3 regions of the Synechococcus sp. 65AY6A5 genome follow, and region 1 is predicted to be linked to each of the others. Evidence: riboswitches for the same ligand, from Rfam matches in the RefSeq annotation. Region 1 holds a riboswitch; each other region holds the start of a gene.
The links. Region 1 has a riboswitch for cobalamin ahead of metE (5-methyltetrahydropteroyltriglutamate--homocysteine S-methyltransferase). Riboswitches for the same ligand answer to the same signal wherever they lie in the genome.
Positions count from the first base shown of each region.

Region 2: linked by a shared signal. The riboswitch ahead of SYN65AY6A5_RS06005 (TonB-dependent receptor) and the one ahead of metE (5-methyltetrahydropteroyltriglutamate--homocysteine S-methyltransferase) in region 1 are both predicted to bind cobalamin.
Region 3: linked by a shared signal. The riboswitch ahead of SYN65AY6A5_RS13385 (sirohydrochlorin chelatase) and the one ahead of metE (5-methyltetrahydropteroyltriglutamate--homocysteine S-methyltransferase) in region 1 are both predicted to bind cobalamin.

Region 1 covers NZ_AXUW01000001.1:2,173,673-2,175,927, forward strand. The annotation lists gene SYN65AY6A5_RS10305 (MoaD/ThiS family protein) at 1-229, shown strand, start outside; gene SYN65AY6A5_RS10310 (molybdenum cofactor biosynthesis protein MoaE) at 230-715, shown strand; tRNA gene SYN65AY6A5_RS10315 (tRNA-Arg) at 749-823, shown strand; cobalamin riboswitch at 838-1,043, shown strand; gene metE (5-methyltetrahydropteroyltriglutamate--homocysteine S-methyltransferase) at 1,449-2,255, shown strand, end outside.
Region 2 covers NZ_AXUW01000001.1:1,243,858-1,246,112, forward strand. The annotation lists gene SYN65AY6A5_RS06000 (DUF1565 domain-containing protein) at 1-953, shown strand, start outside; cobalamin riboswitch at 1,045-1,186, shown strand; gene SYN65AY6A5_RS06005 (TonB-dependent receptor) at 1,226-2,255, shown strand, end outside.
Region 3 covers NZ_AXUW01000002.1:356,602-358,856, forward strand. The annotation lists gene SYN65AY6A5_RS13385 (sirohydrochlorin chelatase) at 1-832, opposite strand, end outside; cobalamin riboswitch at 862-998, opposite strand; gene SYN65AY6A5_RS13390 (heavy metal translocating P-type ATPase) at 1,127-2,255, opposite strand, start outside.

The DNA of each region.
Region 1 (2,255 bases):
AATTCAATATGTAGCAGTGCTGCGGGAACAGGCTCAGCGGAGCAGCGAAGTGCTGCAAACCAGTGCAGCAAACTACCTAGAGCTCTATCAGCAGCTGCAAGCAAAGTATGGATTTTCGCTAGCAGCGGAGGACGTTAAGGTTGCTGTCAATCATGAGTTCTGTGACTTGACTAGGCCGATAGATGAAGGTGCCTTGGTAGTTTTCATTCCACCAGTTTGTGGGGGCTAAATGCTGCGTTTTCTAATTGTGGATAGCACCATCCAGCCAGCTGAACTCAGTCGTTTGCTCGTCAATAACACAGCGGGTGCCTTAGTAACCTTCGAGGGCTGGGTACGCAACCACAGCCAGGGCAAACCTGTTCTCAGCTTGGAGTACGAAGTCTACGAGATCCTTGCCCAGAAGGAGGGCGAGAAGATCCTCCGAGAAGCCCACGCCAAGTTTGGCCTCTGCGGTGCTGTTGCCTGTCACCGCCAGGGTCATCTTGCAATTGGTGATATTGCGGTTTGGGTTGGTGCTACAGCTGAACATCGCGGCGCCGCTTTTGCTGGAGCACGTTACATCATTGATGCAATCAAGGAGCGCTTGCCCATTTGGAAAAAAGAGTACTACTGGGGTGAGCCGCCGCGTTGGGTTTTGTGTCAGAAAGCAAAGCCTTTGTTCCAGCAATTCCATAAGAACGCTATTGCTCGGCAGCCTTGCGGCGATACCCCCTAGCCTCTCTGCTAGTATCAGTGAGGTACCTGACCTGGGGCTGTAGCTCAGCCTGGATAGAGCAAGCGCCTCCTAAGCGCTAGGTCGGCGGTTCAAATCCGCCCAGTCCCGCTAAAACCAGTGATAGGATAAAGTCTACTGTCGGTTCTGACGGGGATCAGCCGTCAGAGGCAACGGGGAAAGTGCAGTGAGAATCTGCCGCTGTCCCGCAGCTGTGAGCCGGTTTTGGACTTGGGATCCCTAGTTCGTTGTTGCAAGAGGCCTTGAGACGCAAGCCAGCCCCTCCAAAACTGAGCAAGTCAGAATGCCCGCCGGCGGTTTTTCCACAGTTCACCATATCTGCGAGGTACAGATATGCTCCCCATTTTGACGTTAGCCCGTTCCCGTCTCGAAGTTTTTTCATCGGCCTGCTTACGGATTTTCGACGCTCTCGGATCGTAGGCACTCAGTCAAAAGCGCGGACAAGAGAGCTGAGCAGTTAGCTCAGGGGCAGCTAGGAGGACGGTTGCTCGCTTTGGTTGCACAAAAGAGTCCTCTGGGCATCCCCCTGTGCAGAGTGGGCAAGCCGCCAGGGTGAAGGAACGCCTTGACAGCTCCGGCAGGTTTCCTGGCCTAGGGAAAACCTTCTGCCGGGATGCCACCGATAGGCATGTCGGCGGCCATCTCTTGCTGCCTAGGTTGGATGACAACTGGCGGCAACCTCAATTACCGAATTCGATTCAGGACAAGGTACCTTATGGCCATTGAAACTCAAACCCTAGGCTATGCCCGCATGGGCAAGCGCCGCGAGCTGAAGAAAGCCCTGGAGGCCTTTTGGGGCGGCACCCTGGAGGCGGAAGCCTTGTTGGCGACGCTGCAGGATCTGGAGAGTCAGGCCTGGCGAACCCAGCGACAGGCCAACCTCGACCACATTGCCGTAGGAGATCAAACCCTCTACGACCACGTTTTGGACTGGGCCACCTGGCTGGGGCTGATTCCCTCCCGGTTTCAGAGCTTATCAGGCCTGGAGCGCTACTTTGCCATGGCGCGGGGGCAGGAGGGGCTGCCGGCCTTGGAAATGACCAAGTGGTTTGACACCAACTACCACTACCTGGTGCCGGAAATTGAGGCCGACGCGATCCCTCAGGCCCATTTCGACGACTTCCTGGCCACGGTGCGACGGGCGCAAGGGATCCTAGGAAACCGCACCAGCCCCGTCCTCCTCAGTCCGGTTACCCTTCTTGCTCTAAGCCAGCGCTCTGGCGAGTTGCGGGGGGATCTGGAGAAGCTGCTTCCTCTCTACAGAGAACTCTTGCAGGAGCTGCAGCGCCTGGGGATCCGGGAAGTGCAAGTCCATGAGCCCATCTTGGTGACCAGCGAAGGCAAAAGTCTTCAGGAAGCGGTGGAGCAGACCTACCGCTGGCTTGCAAGCGTGGGGATCCCTCTCCACCTGGTTACCTACTTTGACGACTTGGGGGAGACTTACCCCTGGGCGGTGGAGCTTCCGGTAGCTGGCCTCAGCCTCGACTTCACCCGCGGCCACAACCTGGAACTGGTCAGAGCC
Region 2 (2,255 bases), 930 kb from region 1:
ACAACCGCATCCTGCAAAACCGCACCGGCATTGTGGTCGGCGGCAGCGCCCGTCCCATCCTGCGCAACAATCTCATTGCCCGCAACCTGGAGACTGGCCTGACAGCTATCACCACCGCCCAGCCAGATTTGGGCACGGCTTCGGATCCCGGCAACAACATCTTTGAGGGGAACGGCCAGTACGACATCCACAACGCCACCCGCGGCCTGCGCCTCAACGCCAATGGCAACCAACTGGCCGGCAAAACCAAAGGGGAGCTGGATCTGGCCGGCCAGACCACGGTGGCTGCGCTGCCCAGCAACGCCCCGCCACCCATTGCGGCAGGCGGCTTGACGCTGCCCACACCTCCGCAGGCCGAGCCTCCGGCTCCCAGCAGGGATCCCCAGCCGGCGGCGGCCTCTCCCACCTTGCCGGTGGTGACGGTGCCCCAATCGACTGCCCCCGTTCCCCCTCCTGCAGCGGGATCGGGAGGGCGCATTTTGCCCAGTGCCCCCCCTCAGCCGGCAGGCGCTCAACCCCAGGAGTTTGTTGCCGTCCCCTTCACCCCCGATGGCTCCACCACGCCTGCCCAACCGGTTGAGCCTGCTCCTGCCACTCCCGTCCGCCAGCAATCTGTGGCTCCTCTCACGGATATTACTACCCTCCTGCCACCCCCGGCTCGCCGACAAGCGGGCAGCAGCCCAACAACCCCCCCTGTTCCCGTTGCCGCGGCTCCAGAACCGGCGGTAGCCCCAGCAGAGTCGGCCACCCGCTTTCGTGTGCTGGTGACCCCCAAGGGCAGCGACGATTTGCAGCGGCTGCGGCAGCTCGTCCCCGAAGCGGTGGAGACCGTGTTCAACGGCAGGAGGGTGCTGCAGGCCGGCCTCTACGACAGCCGCAGCCAGGCCCAGTCAGTCTTGGATCGGCTGTTGGACGCCGGCTTTGACGCGGTGGCGGAGATGATCTTCCGTTGACCTCACTGCCCAGGGATCCCCCCCGGCAGGATAGGAACTCCCCAGCAGGGAATGTATGATGCCTAGCACGGCTTTTTCCAGAGCAATGGGGAGGAAAGCCGTGCCGTCAGGTTGTCCTGGGGATCAGCCAGGGCAAGCAATGGGGAAAGTCCGGTGCAAATCCGGCGCTGTGCCGCAACTGTGATGGGCTGAGGCCCTCAGTCAGGATGCCCGCCTGCGGCTTTGGCTCAAAGCTTAGCCCTTCCGCGTCGCACGGAAGCAGGAGCAACCGGATGAAAGTAACTGTATGTCTCAGCCTTGGGCTGGGGATCTTGAGTTTGGGGATCCCGGCCTGGGGGCAGGCAATCTTGGATACCGGCCTCAGCGCCGAGATTTTGAATCAACCCGTCACCACCCCGTTTCGCCGTCCCGGCCTGCTGCGAGAGTCTTCCCGCCCAGTCTACGTCATCACCCGCCAGCAGATGCGCCAGCAAGGGGCAAGGACGGTGCAGGAAGCCCTGCGCTACTTGCCCGGGATCCTCAGCAATGGCACAGCGGGAACTCAGTTGGGAGCTCTTAGCTCTCAATTCATGCGAGGGGCGCGAACGGCGCAGGTATTGGTGCTCTTGGATGGCCGCCCTCTCAACGATCTGGGTTTTTTCGGGGGGTTTGACCTCTCCCAAATCACCACCGATGTCGTCGAGCGAATTGAAGTCTCCCCCGGCGGCGGCTCTACCCTGTACGGCTCAGACGCCGTTGGCGGCGTGATCAACATCGTCACGGTGGAGCCGCAGCCAGAAACGGAGACGGTGCTGGAAGCGGCGGTCGGCAGCTACGGTCTCAATGAGCAAGGGATCCAAAGTCGCGGCCAAGCCCAGGATCTGGGCTGGGTGCTCAGCTATCGCCGTCTGCAAAGTAACAACGACTTTCCCTTTGCCATTGAGCGGCTGGGCAAGTCAGGCAGGCGGGAAAACTCGGCGGTGGAGTACCACAACTTGCAGGCCAAGCTCACCTGGCAACTGGCCGAAGATCAAGTCCTAACAGCCAACGCCCTCTACCTCAACAAAGCCTTTCGCGTGCCCGGCAGTGTAGAGTTTCCCTCTCCCGACGCAGAGCAAAACACCAACGATCTGCTGCTGGATCTCAGTTGGCTGTGGACTCAGGAAACAGGATCCCTGCAGGCAAGAGTCTTTTTGGACGATCTCAACTACCGCTTCAGCGCTCCGCAAAGCCAGGGATCCCGCGACGTCATCTTGCGCAATGGCTGGGGATCCCAGCTTCAATATGCTTGGCAGGCCGGCGAAAACCTAGAGGGAGTTTTGG
Region 3 (2,255 bases), on a different contig from region 1:
GGTGGCAGTTCATCAGGGTTTGGCCCTGGAGAGCTTCCTGCTCCAGTTGCTGCAGGCTGTGCAGCACCGCGTCCACAAGGCCCAATTCCGGCAGCATCAGCCAGTCGATCTCGGGGTATTGGCGTCGCCGTTCTTGCACCGCCGCCTCGATTTTTTTCACCAGCACCCCTGTAAAGAGAAAATAGGGCAGCACAACCACCCGGCGCGGCTGCCAAGAGAGGGCCCGCTCCAGACCCACCGGCAGGCGGGGATGGGTGATGCCGATAAAGCAGGTTTCCACGGCAGCAAACCCGGATCCTTCCCAAAGCAGCCGGGCCAGCTTACAGGCTTCGGCGTTGGCTTCGGGATCGCTGGAGCCGCGACCGACAAACAGCAACACCGTTTCCGCCCCTGGGATCTGCTGCGGCTGGGCAGCCAGCAGAGTGGCCAATCGCTCCCGCAACAGTTGCAAGATCTCGACCCGGATCCCCAGCGGCCCGCCGTAGTGGATGCGCAACTGCGGGTGGAGGGCCTGCAGACGATCCAGCTCCACCGTCACGTCGAACTTGTTGTGGCGCGCCCCAAAAAGCAGCAGCGGCAGGGCCACGATCTCCTGCCACCCTTGGGCCAAGCATTGTTCCACCCCCTGGGCAATACTGGGCTGGGCTAGCTCCAAAAAGCAGGGGATCACCGGCCGATGGGGGGTGAGGGATTGATAAACTTGGGCCAGCTCCAGAAAGGCTTGCTGCCCTTCAGGGTCACGGGATCCATGGCCGATGAGCAACAGGGGCAAGGCAGGAGAAGAAAACTGCCCAACCGCACGGGGAGGGGAAAAACTGAGGGTATTCAACACAAAAAACTCCGTTCCTTGTGAATCGCAAGGGGTACAGGACAACGGCAGGTGGGTGTTCTGGCTGAGGGAGGGATCCCATCACAGTTGCGTCACAGTGGCGGATTTGCACCGCGCTTTCCCCAGTCTGCCTGAGCCTTTTAGGTTAGCTTGCCGCTTGTCGTTCACCAAGCCCCCTGGGGGGGATGTCCTTGTCTGCCAGAAGATAGCCCTGAGGCATGAGCGGTACGGCAGACTCATGCTCAAAGGGCAGCAAAACTGTTGCCGCGCTAATCCCCCTTGCCCCTGGGAGAGGGCCTAACGCCGGCCTGCCGGTCTGTGGGCTCGAAAGTGTCGCAGGCGCAGGGCATTGGCGACCACCGAAATGGAACTCAGGGCCATGGCTGCCCCCGCCAGCATAGGGTTGAGCAACCAGCCTGTAAAGGGATAGAGCGCCCCAGCGGCAATCGGGATCCCCAGCGTATTGTAGATAAAGGCGAAGAAGAGGTTCTGGCGGATGTTGTTGAGGGTGGCCCGGCTGAGTTGAATGGCTGTGGCGACTCCCCGCAGATCCCCCGACATGAGGGTAATATCGCTGGCGGCCATCGCCACATCCGTACCTGTGCCAATGGCGATCCCCACATCGGCTTCTGCCAGAGCCGGAGCATCGTTAATGCCATCTCCCACCATCGCCACCCGGTGTCGAGGTTGTCTGAAGCTGCGAATGTAAGCTGCCTTCTGATCGGGGCGGACTTGGGCAATTACCCGCTGAATGCCTGCCTGCCGGGCAATCGCTTGGGCCGTAGTGGGGTTATCCCCGGTTAGCAGGATCACCTCTAGACCCATCTGTTGCAGCTGTTGCACTGCCTCAGGAGAGGTGGGTTTGAGCGGATCGGCAATGGCCAACAGCCCCACCAGACGGTGGGATTGCGCCACGCCGATCACCGTTTTGCCCTGGCTTTCCCAATTCTGAACCCGCTCTGACCAAGAGGGATCCCAAGGGATCCCCATCTCCTGTAGCCAGCTCAGCCGACCGATGCGGATCCACTGGTCTTCCACCCAGGCTTCTGCCCCACTGCCTATCCTTGCCTGAAAATGCTGGGCAGGAGGGATGGCAATTTTTTCCGCTTCGGCTTTCTGCACCACCGCCTGGGCCAAAGGATGTTCCGAGTGCCGCTCCACCGCCGCTGCCAGGCGCAACACCGTCAGGGGAGAGGAGCCGTGGGCCCAAATATCGGTGACGGTAGGGCGACCTTCGGTCAGGGTGCCAGTTTTGTCCAAGACCACCGTGCGCAAGTGGTGGGCCAATTCCAGGCTGTCGGCACTTTTCACCAGGATCCCCAATTCTGCCCCTCGTCCCGTGGCCACCAGGATCGAGGTGGGGGTTGCCAACCCCAGCGCACAAGGGCAGGCGATGATCAGCACCCCAATCGTGTTCACCAAGGCC